Regions from separate parts of the Paenibacillus cucumis (ex Kampfer et al. 2016) genome, predicted to be linked through region 1. Evidence: a T-box and tRNA genes for the amino acid it is inferred to sense, from the RefSeq annotation. Region 1 holds a T-box; the other holds one or more tRNA genes.
What was found. A T-box is a leader RNA that pairs with one kind of tRNA and senses whether it is charged. The one in region 1 lies ahead of H7T88_RS02135 (valine--tRNA ligase), so its partner is inferred to be a tRNA-Val.
Positions count from the first base shown of each region.

Region 2: it encodes a tRNA-Val, which carries the amino acid that the T-box ahead of H7T88_RS02135 (valine--tRNA ligase) is inferred to sense. The anticodon was not compared.

Region 1 covers NZ_JACLIC010000004.1:18,602-27,204, forward strand. Annotated here, with positions in the region: gene hemB (porphobilinogen synthase) at 1-304, shown strand, start outside; gene hemL (glutamate-1-semialdehyde 2,1-aminomutase) at 518-1,822, shown strand; gene H7T88_RS02125 (RluA family pseudouridine synthase) at 1,819-2,739, shown strand; gene H7T88_RS02130 (LysM peptidoglycan-binding domain-containing protein) at 2,933-4,495, shown strand; T-box leader at 4,662-4,946, shown strand; gene H7T88_RS02135 (valine--tRNA ligase) at 5,006-7,669, shown strand; gene H7T88_RS02140 (bifunctional folylpolyglutamate synthase/dihydrofolate synthase) at 7,758-8,603, shown strand, end outside.
Region 2 covers NZ_JACLIC010000023.1:271,358-279,960, reverse strand. Annotated here, with positions in the region: gene H7T88_RS14610 (recombinase family protein) at 1-498, opposite strand, end outside; tRNA gene H7T88_RS14605 (tRNA-Val) at 752-823, opposite strand; gene H7T88_RS14600 (hypothetical protein) at 1,019-1,300, shown strand; gene H7T88_RS14595 (GNAT family N-acetyltransferase) at 1,573-2,016, shown strand; gene H7T88_RS14590 (DUF3892 domain-containing protein) at 2,172-2,408, shown strand; gene H7T88_RS14585 (LexA family transcriptional regulator) at 2,514-2,795, opposite strand; gene H7T88_RS14580 (hypothetical protein) at 2,779-3,006, opposite strand; gene H7T88_RS14575 (DUF3889 domain-containing protein) at 3,159-3,476, opposite strand; gene H7T88_RS14570 (hypothetical protein) at 3,546-3,860, opposite strand; gene H7T88_RS14565 (manganese catalase family protein) at 4,146-5,048, shown strand; gene H7T88_RS29180 (DUF5071 domain-containing protein) at 5,203-5,439, opposite strand; gene H7T88_RS14555 (DUF5071 domain-containing protein) at 5,454-5,585, opposite strand; gene H7T88_RS14550 (Imm53 family immunity protein) at 5,596-5,718, opposite strand; gene H7T88_RS14545 (hypothetical protein) at 5,731-6,192, opposite strand; gene H7T88_RS14540 (barstar family protein) at 6,266-7,030, opposite strand; gene H7T88_RS14535 (hypothetical protein) at 7,162-7,743, opposite strand; gene H7T88_RS14530 (hypothetical protein) at 7,777-8,478, opposite strand; gene H7T88_RS14525 (hypothetical protein) at 8,565-8,603, opposite strand, start outside.

The sequences.
Region 1 (8,603 bases):
GAATGCTCGAGAAGCGTTGCGCGAAGCGGAAACGGATGTGCTGGAGGGAGCGGACATGCTGATGGTGAAACCATCACTTTCCTATCTCGATATTATGCGTACCATCAAGGATCAGTTTGATCTTCCGCTCGTTGCTTATAATGTAAGCGGGGAGTATGCAATGGTGAAGGCGGCCGCAATTCAAGGATGGATTGATGAGAAAAAGGTGGCCATGGAAATCTTGCTCAGCATGAAACGTGCCGGGGCAGATATGATTATTACGTATTACGCCAAAGATGCATCAAGATGGCTGGCTGAAAAGTAAACCAATGACTACCAACGAGTAACCATATATGTTCTTTATCTATGCCAATAAAACCTATAGACCTTGCTTTTTTAGAGAGTGGTGCGGCAGACTATGTAAGTTGAACAGATCATTTACACTGAAACGGAGAGGGCAGCTTGAGTTCAACTTATCTAGTCATTAAATGCATCAGTCTCTCTGCAAGCGAGGTCTTTATATTAAGGAGGATGTTCATTGACTGCACAACAAGGCAATCGTCGCAATGATGAGCGCTCACGCAGCGCATTTGAGGAAGCCAAGCAGTACATACCTGGAGGAGTGAATAGTCCGGTTCGGGCATTCAAATCTGTCGGACTCACACCGATCTATGCCGAACGCGGTGAGGGCTCCAAAATTTACGATATTGATGGCAATGCGTTCATTGATTACGTAGGTTCATGGGGCCCGCTGATTATGGGACATGCTCATCCTGAAGTTGTGGAAGCACTCCGGGAGACAGCTCTTAAGGGCACAAGTTTCGGTGCACCAACCCTGCTTGAGACAGAGATGGCAAAGCTGGTGTGCGAGCGTGTGCCTTCCATCGATATCGTGCGCATGGTGAATTCCGGTACGGAAGCAACGATGAGTGCCATTCGATTGGCACGCGGGTCAACGGGACGTAGTAAAATTTTGAAATTTGAAGGTTCCTACCATGGCCATGCCGACAGTTTGCTGATCAAAGCTGGATCAGGGGTAGCCACCCTTGGACTGCCGGACAGTCCTGGAGTGCCCGAAGGTGTGGCCGTGAATACAATTACGGTTCCTTACAATGATTTGCAGTCCGTGCGTCTTGCCTTTGAACGATACGGAGAAGAAATTGCGGGTGTAATCGTGGAGCCAGTTGCTGGCAATATGGGTGTCGTACCTCCAGCTGCCGGTTTTCTGGAAGGATTGCGTAGTGTGACTACGGAGTATGGAAGCCTGCTCATCTTTGATGAGGTGATGACGGGTTTCCGTGTAGGACTTCACTGTGCACAAGGTCGTTTTGGCGTTACACCGGATTTAACGTGTCTGGGTAAAGTTATCGGCGGCGGTCTTCCTGTAGGAGCATATGGCGGTCGCCGGGATCTGATGGAACAGATTGCGCCGACAGGCCCAATCTATCAGGCGGGTACACTAAGTGGTAATCCGCTGGCTATGGCTGCAGGTTATACGACGCTGAGACTTTTGACACCGGAAGTTTATGATCGTTTGGAGATGTTGTCTGCACGTTTGCAGGCTGGATTCGAGAAAAATGCAGCAGAAGCAGGTGTGGCGGTAACAATTAACCGTGTCGGTTCAATGGTGTGCCCATTCTTCAGTGCTGTACCGGTAACGAATTATGATATTGCCAAAGAAAGCAACCTGGATCAGTTCCGCCGTTATTTTGCAGCGATGATTGATCAAGGCGTTAGCGTGGCGCCGTCCCAGTATGAAGGGATGTTTGTGTCCGGTGTGCATACGGAGCAGGATATCGAGGATACCATTGAGGCCAACCGTAAGGCTTTGCAGTCGCTATGAGTATAAAAAGCTGGAAACGTCGCGGTCAATGGCTTGAGCTGATGCCAGGCAAGGCGGTGACTGGAAAAGAGGACAGACAAGCTGCTGCTGAACAGTGGCTCCTGTCTGAACTCAAGTTCCCGGAGAAGTTGCTGCGTCAGCTCAAGGCAACCCAGGGAGTACAGCTAGCAGGGGACCGGCTTCGGCTGGCCCTTTTTGCTGTGCAACCGCTGGGTGTGGAGACACGCTGGGCTGATCTGGATGTATTGTATGAGGATGATTTCTGTCTCGTCGTGCACAAACCGGCCGGTATGAAGCTTCATCCGGATGGAAGTCGTGAAGAACAGGTCGTTACGCTGGATCATGCGGTAGCTTCGTATTATGAGATCAATGGGATCGAGACCAGTGTACGTCATGTTCATCGTCTGGATGAAGATACGACCGGTCCTGTTTTATATGCCAAAAATGCTTTTGCGCTCGCGAAACTGGATGAAGCGATGCGTCTCAAAGCAATTGATCGTCAGTATGTTGCTATCACAGGCGGACAAGTACCCAGTGATCTCCGCAAGATTGATGCGCCGATTGGTAAGGACAGGCACCACAAGCAACGCAGACGTGTCTCCGAAGGAGGCCAGGATGCAATTACTCATGTGGACATCGTGCATGTATGGGAGAGGGCAACGCTGGTACGTCTGAAGCTGGAAACAGGGCGTACACACCAGATTCGCGTGCATCTCAGCTATGCTGGCTACCCTCTTGTCGGTGACAAACTGTACGGGGGGCGTTCGGACATCATAGGCAGGCAGGCATTGCATGGCGAAGTGCTGAGCTTTAACCATCCATTAACCGGAGCCTTAATTGAAGTACAAGACCCCTGGCCAGCGGATTTTGAACAATTGGCAGCGAGGGAGAGTCATAGCGTAGAAGGACAGACCTGATTTACTGGGTCTGTTTTTTTGTTTTTGGCTTTCTAAGGTGTTTAAAAAGTGTAGCAAACAGAACGGGCTTTTTTAACAAAGGTGGCATGCCCACCCTAGTTCAGGCATATAGATGGGTAACGAAGGATTGGACCATGGATCAGTCCCATGAGAAGGATCATGGTGAACATATGCCGAAAGGAGGACGCCACCTTTGTTGAATCAACCATACGGTTTGCGGTTCGATATTTATGAGCGCGTTCATTTGTCTGAGGGAGTGCCTGCCATTGAGGAATTGGAGGAAATTGAACTCTATCCGCGTATTCAGGTGATTGGACAGGACGACCATGCCACCTTGAGGGGGCATCTGCTACTTACAGGAACATACCGGGGGGAGAGCGAGGATTCGGAGGAATTAAAGCATTTTATTCCAGTCGAAATTACCGTGCCATTGAACCGGGTTAGATCCATTGATGATATTTCAATCGAGATTGAAAATTTTGATGTAGACCTGTTATCCAGTCGAAGTCTGAACATTACAGGTGTATTGTCCCTGCGAGGGATTGAAGGTTTCCCGGTCGAGGAGCCACAAGTGTGGTCGGCAGATGAATTCACGGTTGTTCATTCCCCCGAGGCTCAGCCTGACAGCAGAGAGAACGAATTGAGTCAGACAGAGCAGTCCGAGCTGTTGGAGCTGTCGGAACAAGCCGGGTTGCGTAACGAAGAGCAAGAGCTGGCGAATGCGGCTGAGCTTGTTGCATATGGTTCTCCGGAATCTGCTGATTTGTCGCCAAGAAGTGAACAGCAATCAGGGTATGAAGAACTATCGCAAGCCTACTGGAACCAGTCATCTGCCGAGCCACTACCATCTGATGTTGCTTCAACGGATGAATCGGATGAAAATAGATTGCCTGATTCAGATGAGGGGATTGTACCATCACAGGCATCACATGAAATGCATGAAGTCCCTTCTCCAATCTCGTCATTCATGGCTGAAACGGCTGACAGACTAGCTTCTTATCCTGAAGCGGAGCCATTGCTTCCGATAGAAGATGAAGCCTCAGCATGGTCTGAACCTTCGGTAAATAGTGTATCCGAAAATTCAGGATTATGGAGTTCAGAGGCTTCTGAGCAGGCGCGTTCTGAAGCAGCTTGGAAACCTCTTGAAGAGACCACGCCTGAGGTATGGCACTTTGAAGAAGCGCGGTCAAGTGGTTCGCAAGAAGAGCAGTTCATTTCGAATGCTGTGGCACAGCCGCAGACCGAGAACTGGCAAGATGTATTTGCTGGATCTGAACCGGCTCAGCCCGAAGAAGATCGGCCTTCACTGGAAGTGGCAGAGGAAGCCTCGCTGTTACAGAATGAGGAATTCCTCCCTGAGGCAATAGCTGAGGCGGAAGACAAGCCAGAGCTTAAGGTTGCTTTTGGTAGCAAGAAAGAATCGTCACGAAGAGAAGAAGAAGGCGTGGGCATTTCTTCCCTGTTATCATCCGGCCGGGCCGTCCGTGAAGTTGAGGGTGAACGCAGTGAGGAGGTTTCAGATGGAGTTGTTTCGGAAGAGGATCGTCAGGCAGAAGATGTAGAATGGAAAAATCTGTTCCTGGGTACGATTGTGGATCAGACGCCATTCCGCAAAGTCAAGCTGTGCATCGTACAGCGCGAAGAAACACTCGATGCCATTGCAGACAGATATCAGCTTAGCACCAGGGAGCTTCAGTTATATAATCGATTAACTGAACAGGTTGTTGAAGAAGGACAGATTCTATACATTCCTTAGTCACTAGGTTCAGGATACCGTATCCTATAAAACAGCCCGTAATTCCTCATAGGAATTGCGGGTTGTACCTGTTTTTGAACATTTTGGTTATCTAATAACCTCGTTCCGCTGTTGTCAGGTTGACTATCACGCACGAGCAAGGTATGATGTGTTTAGGATTTTTTGAATAATGACGTGGATCGGGAGTAGTAGACAGTATGACCTTTCAGAGAGTGGGATCGATGCGCTGTGAGATTCCGCAGGAACCAACTGATCGAAGTCGCCCGGGAGTTGCCTGTTTGAGTACTGGAGGTGGATGTAATACAATCATTAACCTCGGAGGTAGGATAGGCCGGTCGCAGCCGTTATCTGCTTGAAGTGTCACGCCGTCCGATTGAGAGCATGAACCATGATCTCTGTTATCAGCGTGAAACAAAGGTGGTACCGCGAAAGCTAACCTTTCGTCCTTTGATGGATGAAAGGTTTTTTTGTTTTTTTAGCGATGAAGATGACGTAACGGAGGAATGAAACATGTCTGAACAAAAAAAAGCAACAACTGAAATGCCGACGACTTACGATCCGAAGGCGGCAGAAGATAAATGGTACTCCACCTGGACGGAGCGCGGGTATTTCCAAGCGGGTAAACGCAAGGATGCCGAGCCATATACCATTGTAATTCCACCACCGAACGTAACAGGTATGCTTCACATTGGTCATGCACTTGACTTTACCCTGCAGGATATCCTCATTCGTACAAAACGGATGCAGGGTTATGACGCACTTTGGTTGCCAGGTTCCGACCACGCAGGTATTGCGACTCAGACGAAAGTGGAACAGAAGCTGCGTGAAGATGGATTGACGCGTTATGATCTGGGACGTGAGAAGTTTCTGGAGAAAGTCTGGGATTGGAAAGACCAGTACGCTACAACCATTCGTCAGCAATGGGGCAAAATGGGTCTGTCTCTCGACTACTCCCGTGAACGTTTTACGCTGGATGAAGGTCTATCCAAAGCGGTGCGTAAAGTATTTGTGCAGTTATATGAGAAAGGTCTTATTTATCGCGGTAAACGTATCATTAACTGGGATCCGGTGAATCGTACTGCGCTCTCGGATATTGAGGTTGAATATAAGGAAGTTCAGGGTCATCTCTATCATCTACGTTATCCGCTCAAAGACGGGAGTGGTCACATTACTGTGGCAACGACACGTCCGGAAACGATGCTGGGTGATTCTGCTGTTGCCGTTCATCCTAAAGATGAACGTTATGCAGACATGATCGGTAAAACACTCGTATTGCCAATCATCGGTCGTGAGATTCCAGTCATTGCGGATGACTACGTAGACAAAGAGTTCGGTAGCGGTGCAGTGAAAATCACACCTGCGCATGATCCGAATGACTTTGAAGTAGGTTTACGTCATGACTTGCCTCAAATTACCGTTATGGATGAAAGTGGAACAATGAATGCGGAAGCTGGCAAATATCAGGGGCTGGATCGTAGCGAATGCCGCAAACAGATCGTGGCTGATCTGAAAGAACAAGGTGTCCTGATTAATATTGAAGATCATATGCACCAGGTTGGACACAGTGAGCGCACCGGAGCAGTAGTGGAGCCTTACTTGTCCACACAATGGTTCGTAGAGATGAAACCACTCGCGGAGAGAGCAATCAAAAAGCAGCAAAGCGGCGAAGGGGTTAACTTTGTTCCGGATCGTTTTGAGAAAACGTATCTGAACTGGATTGAAAACGTTCGTGACTGGTGTATTTCCCGTCAACTGTGGTGGGGACATCGTATTCCTGCTTGGTACGATGAAGAAACAGGTGAAGTGATTGTATCCGCAGAAGATCCAACAACATTGCCTGAATATGCAGGGCGCAAGCTGAAACAGGATGAGGACGTTCTGGATACGTGGTTTAGCTCGGCACTATGGCCGTTCTCTACATTGGGCTGGCCTGAAAATACAGATGATCTGCAGCGTTATTATCCAACAAATGTACTCGTTACAGGTTATGACATCATTTATTTCTGGGTGGCGCGTATGATCTTCACTGCTCTGGAATTTACGGATGAAATTCCGTTCAAGGATGTACTGATGCATGGTCTTGTACGTGACGCTGATGGACGTAAGATGTCCAAGTCTCTTGGGAACGGTGTAGATCCGCTGGATGTTATCGAGAAGTACGGTGCAGATGCGATGCGTTACATGATCTCGACCAGCAGTACTCCGGGACAGGATTTGCGTTTCCGCTGGGAGCGGGTCGAGCAGGCTCGTAACTTCGCCAACAAAATCTGGAATGCTTCCCGCTTTGCGTTGATGAATCTGGAAGGTTTCACTTATGAAGATCGTGACATCAGCGGTGAGCTTGGAACAGCGGATTATTGGATTTTGCACCGCCTCAACGAAACTTCCCGAGATATTACGCGTCTAATCGATGCGTATGAGTTTGGGGAAACAGGGCGTGTATTGTACAACTTTATCTGGGATGATCTGTGTGACTGGTACATCGAATTCGCCAAGCTGTCATTCTACGGAGAAGATCCGGTTGCGAAAAAGAAAACACAATCGGTGCTGGCCTACGTGCTGGATCAGACCATGCGCCTGATTCATCCGTTCATGCCATACATCTCTGAAGAGATCTGGCAACATCTGCCTCATGAGGGAGAGACCATTACACTTGCTTCCTGGCCAGTATACGACCCTGCGCTGGAGAATCCGGGAGCTGTTGCGGAGATGAACTTGCTGATGGATACCATTCGCGCTGTTCGGAACATCCGTGCCGAAGTGAATGTGCCGATGAGCAAAAAGATCGAATTAATGGTCAAAGCGAACAGTGAAGAAGCATCTAGTATTATCGAACGCAACAGTCATTACATCAAACGCTTCTGTAATACATCCGAATTCGAGAGCGGATTGGATCTGAGTTCACCAGACAAAGCCATGACAGCGATCATCACGGGAGCGGAATTGTACTTGCCGCTCGCAGGTCTGATTGATATTGAGCAGGAAGTAGCTCGTCTGGAGAAAGAACTTCAGAACCTTGAAGGTGAAGTACTCCGTGTGGAGAAAAAACTGGCGAATGAGGGATTCGTAGCGAAGGCTCCTGCTAAAGTTATCGAGGAAGAACGCGCCAAACAAGCGGATTATTCGGATAAACGGGATAAAGTCATCGCACGAATCAAAGAGCTCAAAGGGTAATATCAAAAAGGGGCGGATGGAACGCTTTTGGCGCCATCCGGCTGCTTTTTTCAATCTTCAATCAAACAGGGAACTGAAGGTGAATCAGATGACGGAATTAAACGGGACAGATAAAGCTACTCCTTTACAGACGTATGATGAGGCCGTGGATTGGATCAATGGCCTTATTCCTTTTGGTATCAGGCCTGGGCTTGAACGTATTGAAAGCCTGATGTCACAGCTTGGTAATCCGCACCAACGGCTCAAATTCATTCATGTCGCGGGAACGAACGGTAAAGGTTCGACTTGCGCTTTTTTGACGTCAGTACTGCTTCAAGCGGGATATGACGTTGGAACGTTTACATCACCTTATATCACCAAGTTTACAAACCGTTTTCAATATAACGGTGAAGACATCCCAGAAGAGACATTGTTAAAGCTGTCGAATCGTTTGCTTCCTCTCGTAAAAGAAATGGCGTCAACACCGCTCGGATCACCGACGATGTTTGAAGTATCGACGGCACTGGCACTGCTATATTATGCGGAAGAGTGTTACCCCGATATTGTAGTATGGGAGACTGGGCTTGGGGGAAGGATGGACGTAACGAATATTGTTACTCCCGTTGTGTCCGTCATCACCAATATCGGTATGGATCATACGGATATCCTTGGAGATACCGTTGAGCAGATTGCACATGAAAAGGCGGGCATCATTAAGCCGGGTGTACCCGTTGTAACCTGTGCTGTACAACCTGAAGCCGTAAAGGTCATTCAGGAGAGAGCGAAGCGATTGCAATCAACGGTGTACTTGGCTGGGGACCAATTTTCATACCAAAGACTTGAAAGTAGCAAGGATGGACAAACGCTTCAGTTCTCCGGTCCATTCCGTGATCTGAATATTCACATTCGTATGCAAGGTGTATATCAATGTGATAATGCTGTTGCTGCATTAATG
Region 2 (8,603 bases), on a different contig from region 1:
ATATGGTATACCGCCACCTCTAAATATGCCATCTTCCACCATTTGCATATGCTTTTCGTTCACGCGATTAGAAGTTCTTTTACTTTCTCCGCTCGACTGCCAGAATCTAAGATAGTTAGTCACCCTATCTGTATTTACTTCAATTTTTTGTTGCCCTTCTATTACAGACCACATTTCAATTCCTCTGTTTACAAACCACTCAAGTACAAATGGTGTCTCATCATCTTTTCTACCTAATCTATCAAACATGAATACTAGCAGTACATCGAATAATCCATTTTCAGCGTCATCTTTAGCCTGTTTAATTACATCTCGGTTGGAAGCAGATACTTTGAAACCTGAGACTCCTCTTTCAGAATATTCTTTTACTAACTTCCACCCCTCCTGCTTTTCAATCATTCTTCTACAAGCTCGCTGCTGCATTGGTATATCATTTCCATCCAACTGTCCTTTTGTAGATACGCGATATAGGGTTGCAACCCGTTTAATTTGCTTCAATTGATTCACCACCATATCTTTTTTCTGTTGTATATTCAGAACTCTCTATAACTGCTTTTACAATTAACTAGTACTTCGATTATAGCATTAAACCAATAAAATATATTAAAGACCACCCCATATTTTTGTAGGTAGTCTTCTGGTTCGTACCATATTCAGTTATCTTTCTAGATAGTAGTTTTTCATTTCAATTAAGATAAAGCAAAAAACAGCCGTTTATGGGCTGTCTCGGCTGTAAATATTGTTTTATGTATAGGACGAGTGGGGATCGAACCCACGACCCTTACCCTGTCAAGATAATGCTCTCCCGCTGAGCTATCGCCCTTCATTAAATAGATTATATACAGTTACAATTTTTGATTCAATTTGACGCCTCAATATAAATCAAAATCCAATGAAGTAACAGTATCATACCAAGTAAACGTGTTCATTGTCAATCATTAAATTGGTTTTAAATCATCCATATTGGAGCACAATAATGGAAAGCTTACAATATTCTGCAATAGGAGAATGTATAGTGATGATGAATAAAAATACTGACCAATCGCTTAATCCACACCATAACAATAAACAACTGAATAAATACTGGAAGCTCACTGCTACTCATGTTGCTGTTTTGCTCATTCTCGCCTGTACCTTGACTGGTTGCAGGCTGGAACGGGACGAGCATACGGTACAATTTCAGCAATTGCACCAACCGAATCAACAAAATGAATCGCTGCCTGTCTGGATGGACGTCTACTCCAAATCCGTAAATCAAGAGGTATACTCCCCTCAGGGAAACAGTGAGTTTTTGCCTTAAATAGCAGAATGAGATCTAGAGCCTTTATCAGAAGTACATACTCACTCTTCTTCATCCCATTTGCGTGAGTATGCCTTCTTGGTCACATAATATAACAAAGCGATCATTCCCGCCGACATAAGCAATGTAATGGTCATAATAGCCGCCATTCCCATGACTCTCTTCCTCCTCCAAAGTCCCAATATGTACCAAACTTAACTATACAGGAAAAGCATTTTTTTGTATAATGCAGTCTGAACTTGTGCGCATGGAGCAGAAAGAAGGAATCGAATTTGGCAGCAGAAATTAGTTATGTCACGACAGAAGAAGAATTGAAGCAGGCTCTTGGGATTCGCCGTCAGGTTTTTGTCATTGAGCAACAAGTGCCCGAAGAACTCGAAATAGATGAATACGATGTTATCAGTCCTGATGTGCATCATGTATTGCTTCATACCGATGGTCAGGCTGTTGCCACAGGGCGTCTCATCTATTACAGCAAAGATACGGCCAAAATGCAGCGAATTGCTGTACTGGAGTCCTACCGTTCGTTCGGGTATGGACGTGTGCTGCTGTTAGCGATGGAGGAGCTAGCTCGTGAGCTTGGATTAACCTATTCGCTCCTGGATGCCCAGTGTCAGGCGCAGAAATTTTACGATAAACTCGGTTATGAAGTGATTTCGGAAGAACCTTTTTACGATGCCGATATCCTACATGTCCGTATGAGAAAAAGCCTGTAGTCCAACAGAACAACTCCACAACACAGGCACTACATACATTACACAGCTATTCTCGAAATGTGGAATGTTGTAAAGAATGCATACTTCTCTCCAATTCGGACAGGCTAACAGGGTAAACCTATTCCCATTTGGTCATAGAAGGAGAGTGTGACATGATGGATCAGACAACACGCGAAACGTTCACAGCAGTACAAAAGAATGGTGACGGTGACTTGACCGCCTTCCAGACATCGACAGGCCGTATTCTGGATTATCAGCAAGCTCTGAACGAAGTGAAGGCTGGAACAATCGCTGGTGTGAATGTATTCAAAGGCAAGGATGGAGAAATGTATATTCGCGGCGATGCCGACGGCGACCCGACCAACAACCTTGACCAGCTTCCGAATTTCTGATAAATGCATTCATTATACAGCGCCAATCCTTACGGATTGGCGTTTTTGCTGTAACTTCTGCAGAAGTCTGCTACACCTAGGCGTACCTACTCGCTCCTCAACGAATCAGTAATCCGTAAAATATTTTACTGCATTGCCAGCAGGTTGAGCTTTTCGCACGGGCTTAGCTTCTTGTTCCCAGGCCTGCAAAATCTGTATGTTTTCCATCGTAGACGGTTGAGGCCAGGAGATATATCCTTTCTGTTCAAGCGACTGCAGTGACTCCCGGATGTGGGCCGGGTTGCGCCCTGTCTTGGTTTCCAGTTCATCCATACGTGGAATTCGCCGCTGCTGACCTGCATAGTTGACAATAATACGCAATATTTTACGTTCAAAGTCGTTCAGCATACTTCAGTTCTCCCTTCCGGTTCCGATCCGTTACAGGGCGCCATGCCAGAATATTCTGCTCCAGAAAAGTCCGGGGTAGTCCTTCCATGCCATCAGATGCCCGAATTACTCCGCCTCGCATGCTGTTGATTCGGATCTGCCGCTGCGTAATCTGTCCCGCACGATCCATGTACACAAGCTCCACCATCTGGCCAACATATTTCCCTAGCATGATCATCCCTCCAATAAGAACGTTTGTTTGTATTCATTATTATATGCGAACATAAGTTCTTTATTCAATAACAAAAAAAGGAATTTCGAAAAAAAAAACCAGACATACCCGGTGCAAGACGGAAGTCTGGTTCATCTGGTGAAGATCGAATATTAATGACGATCTGATTCGGAAAATTGCACTGTTTTTAACTGCTGCGTATTCGGATTAAAATCCACATTAACATAAACAGCAAATTGCTTGCCGTCTTTGGCACGAACCCACAGCTTGAACTGCTCTCTGGACTGATTCGCGCTAAGCGACGAACGGCCGATATGTTTGTAATCCAGAATGTCGACATTGTACTTCGTTTGGGTTTCCTTCACGGCGATGATGCCCCATTTCGCATAATCCGGAATGTTGCTGCTTGCTGCCGAAATGGTCGTTGAGATGCCTGCGAAACCTAGAACAAGTGTTAATACCATTATCATAAGCACTCTCATGCATTTCACCCCTTGGGAGAATGTGTTTGCTGATATCGTGCCCGTTCGGATTGCATTTTACACCCAGATTCGAAAAATCCAGATCGCTGGCAACAGCCAAAATGGAACAACCGGCATCAGTTTAACCAATGAATCAACCTCGGAAATATTACTGAAGCTCATCCCCCAATCCCCGGAAAGTAAATGCCGCTCTGCCTGGGACTCTTCTGTAGGCTCTAAACCATACTTCTCCATAAGCATTTGCCTTGTCTGTTCATCCACCTGAACATCATTCCCCACACCGCTTGCTGCGACATGTGCACTGTTTATGTAAGTTAATATCATCATTAAACTCACTATTGAACATACGATATGTATCCATCTAAATCTCATATGTATTCCTCCCCTTCTACTTCGAATCCATGACCAAAGATCAACGCAACACTTAAAACAACTTGTCTGATTGTACATAATATTCGTGAAAATGGAAATACCAAACGAACCATTCAACACGTCCTTCAAGCATGCGTAGCAAATATTACATGCCCCTTTAGACCCATTTAATAGTTTATCTGTTTAAAAAATCCATAGACCGTGTAATGGGCTTTGACTGACCAAGCTGAATCCAACGTCCGCCCGAGTCCATTTTCATCCCATATTCAAGGAGGTTATATCTGCATGTTCAAACGTCTGGATGAAATTCTGATTGAAATTCCCAACGTCGAAAAGCCTGATCCCAATGCAGCAGCAGCTATACAGGAATTGCTTGGTGGTAAATTTGGAGAAATGTCCACACTGAACAACTATCTCTACCAATCCTTTAATTTTCGCTCCAAAGAAAAACTGAAGCCTTTCTACGACCTCGTCATGAGTATTACGGCCGAAGAATTGGGACATGTTGAACTGGTATCCCATGGGATCAATCATTGTCTCCGAGGATCAACCGAATATAAAGAACCTGATCAGACACCGCTGGGTTCCGTCAAGGATGCAAGACTTTCGTATCATTTCCTGGCAGGCGCACAAGGCGCGATGCCTTTTGATTCGATGGGTAATCCGTGGACAGGTGCCAATGTCTTCAACAGTGGCAATCTGGTAGAGGATTTGTTGCATAATTTCTTCCTCGAATGTGGGGCACGTACGCACAAGATGAAAGTATACGAAATGACGGATCATCCTGCCGTCCGCGAAGTTGTTGGTTTCCTGCTCGTGCGCGGAGGTGTACATGTGGTGGCTTATGCTAAAGCGATTGAAATTGCAACAGGTGTCAATGTGACCAAACTGATCCCGATCCCTTCTCTGGATAACAAAGCCTTCAACGAGGCTCGTAAATACGAAGAAAAAGGCGTACACACCAAGCTGTACACCTATAGTGATAAAGACTTCAATGCCATCGACCAGATCTGGAAAGGCACGCATCCCGAAGATGGAAAACCTCTAGAGGTCATTCAGGGCATTCCTCAAGGCTTCCCTATTCCAGAAGCTCCGGCGGTGGAAGAAGAATTTGCGCCAGGCATCTCTCATGAAGACTTCAAAGAGATTGCACGTCGTCTGAAGATGGCGGGGAATATTGTGGATTAAGGAGCAGGTTGTAGTTGGCCTATATGAAAAAAGCCCTCAAACTCCACTGTTTGAATGCAGTAAAGGTCTGAGGGCCTTTTGAATAAATAAATAAATTGAGTATGTAGTTAACTCATTAACAAGCAATTTTCGGACAAACGCACCGATTTCACGACTATATCTTGTTAAGCAAAGGGATGATAATTTCATCCATCTCCTCAAGTAATTCGCTATCTGTAGGGTGCTCTAATATTCTTTTCAGATCAGATTTTAACATACGAAGACATTCTGAGGGTAATCGGGAGATTAGGCCTGTTAGCATAAAATATTCCCAAGTAGAGTCTCTTGTTTGAAATACATATTGAATGTGAGGAATCAATTCGTCTCCGAATCTTAACAGCAAATCCTCCACGGCTTCGAAATCGGCTAATTCCCATCCTGCAACCACTCCATAATTTCGGGTAAAATATCTCTAAGTTCGTCGTTACTCCGTTTGGCAAGTTTCTCTACGGATTCGACATCAAATTTATCTTTAGGTAACATCGTTCTGATATTCATTCGTTATTCCTCAGGAAATTCCGGCATACCAGCCCGGATTATCGATCGTTTGAATTTTCACACCATACACATGCTCCCATTCTCCATCACAGTTCTGATCATACCTGTGTTGAATCCACGCTAAAGTCTCCATAACTAACCTCTCCTAATCTTCATGTAGCTGTTCCACTCCGTGAATCCGATTCAATTCCATTGCCAGCTCTTGAAACTGCGCTTCTTCCAATCCAGCAATAGAAAATTCGTAGTATTCAACATTCTCAAATATCCGGAATCCATATTTTATTGCCCGCTCTCCATCTGGGAGAGGATCGAACACAATAACGTTAACAGCACAACCTTCATGTTGAACAAAAAATTCAATCTCATGGGCATTTTGAATGATGAAACAATCCACTTGTCCCGTCCGCGTTGTAAGTTCTTTGAAAGGCAACATTCTTGTCTGAAGCACAGTGTCATACTTCCGGCCTAACTTCTGTGTAATTTCATACGAGTCCTGGTATATAACAATTCCGATTGGGAATGGATGCGCATAAAATACACGGATAATCTCAATCGCTTTTTGAGCCCGGCTTTTATCTATGGGGAATGAGAAATAGTAATTATTCATGAACAACCTCTCTATTTATGTACTATTTATTTACTATCTATTTTTGATCAGATTACCCATGATTCTTATAAGATCAACTAAAGACTAACGTTACATTTCCATCCGCTAGCACTTCTTTTAACTGTTGAAAATAACCCTCATTTGAACACCTTTCATGATCTACATTTTGAAGAATAATTACGAATGGTGCTATGGCTCCAAATCCACCACATAAGCAGTCGGACAAACTATCCAAGTTAAATCCATAGTATCCCCCTGGACCGTTAACTGCCTCACCTAATGCACAATAAAAAGAAGCGGAGTCCTCGATGTTAGTCGCATCCATGTGATATATGCCATTCTGTCGCTCCTGAGAATGAAGCTGGGTTCCTCGATATAATCGGGCAACTTCTAGCCATCCAATTCGTTGTTCTAGAGATAGTCCTACCCATTCGTTCGTTTTAGCTAGAGGTTTTCTTCGCATATTCCAAATGAGTATACTCTCTTCTGTTGCCACTTGGTACAAATCCCCAACCAGTTCAAACTGTGTTAAAACTTCATTAAATTCTGTAAATCGATTATATGAAAGAGGTTCTCTGAGAAAAAAATAATATGATCCCATTGGCTTTTCTTCGTGATCAAGAATAGTGATCTCTATGTTGTTAACACTCATTTTTTTCTCCTTACAGTATGCTACAAACTCATCATTATATTGAAAATGAACTAGCGTTACTTTATGAAAGTCCTCATCACCTACGGTCTCGATAAAGTTTCCAGTCAACCCAACCAAATCCAAGGATTTTCCAATAGTCATACCACTCTTATCATCAACTAACGAATACCGATTGATCATGATCATCTATTATATAAACTCCTTTAAAATGGTGTGAACGTTCCGAGAACATCAAACTCAAGCGAAACTTACCTTAGTTGGTAACTTTCTTCAAAATACGAAGCGTTATGAACGATGATGGAGCATTGGCTAATACATTATAAATATTCCTTCCAAACATTAAATACATCAATTAATTGTCTTTCATTACTTCTGTTTCTTAAATATCTCAGAGAGATATTATAAACAATTGCAATTGGATTCATTTCTACTTTCCCAAACCCTTTAATAACTGGGCGGTTCACATATACATAATTTTTAGGCGTATGAACTACTCCCCAGTCAAGGCTAGAAAATAAATTAATAAAAACAGTACCAAAATATATTCCTATATCAATAATGATTGAACTAGTTTCTTCACTGAACTTTTTAGAATTTTCTTTTAGCACCTCATCTCTTAACCATTCGGGTGTCATACTAATTTCTTCTTCCAATTCTTCCGCCGTCTTTGGGACCATCGTAATTTGAGGAATAAACCATCTCCATAAAATCCCTAAAGATTTTTCTGATAAGTCCAAGTCATTTGGAGATGAACCTGTCGTCTCATGGTAAAAGGCTCTAAGTACTTCTATTCTTTTTGGAATCTCAGAAGTAAACCACCCAAGATAAGTCCTAGCTTCTAATTTTGTCATAAGCTCAAAGGGTACCACTTCGAAAGGAGCTATCATTTTTTCATACATAAAATCAACTCATTTCAGCCAAATAATTATCCTTCAACCTTCTAATACATATGCAATATCTTCGAAATATCTCTTTAGTGACAGATTTTTCTCTTTAATCACATTATTCACTAATGTATGAGGCCAACGCTTAAACGCAGGAATACCACCCATGTTATATACTCTCGGCCCTTTTTCTGCGTCATATATCCATTGCCCACCGAATTGATTCCTGATTATTTCACCAAAACAATAACTAATATTATAAATTTCATCTTCCACAAGTCCTTTTATAACAAGCTGATCCAATATCTCAATGCTCTCCGAGCTATGCAGATTAAGTTTATTTTTATTTACAAAATCTTCAATAGAATTTCTCCAGTTTTCCTCTAAATAATTGGGCGCAGCAGGTGGAATGAATTCTGTATTTTTAGCAAACCAAGGTAATGCAAATTGTTCTATAATTTCTAGAAAATGTTTAAAAACACTTCTTAGTTCTTCTTTATCTTGATATACGTACCACTCATTTACTTGATGCCTCTCAAGCTTAGTGCTACTTACAGATTTCGAACCTGTTTGAAAGGTACAGCGGATTGCATTGGATTCCCAATTGCTTTTATCAATCTCAATATATTCTTGAACATATCCTTCTCTAGATCTAACAAAAACCCAAGGATTAGAAGAACCCTCAAACTCAAACGAAAGTTCTTTTAAACTACCCTGCAACTCTTTTAAAAGTATCTTAGTAAGGTTCATAACTTTCGCCGTTTCTTCAAGTGATCACATTGTATTTCTATATGCATATAAAACAACTCTCAAAGACCCTTCCATCAGACGGATCATTATCTGAAATACAATTCATTTCGCATAGCTGTATTCCT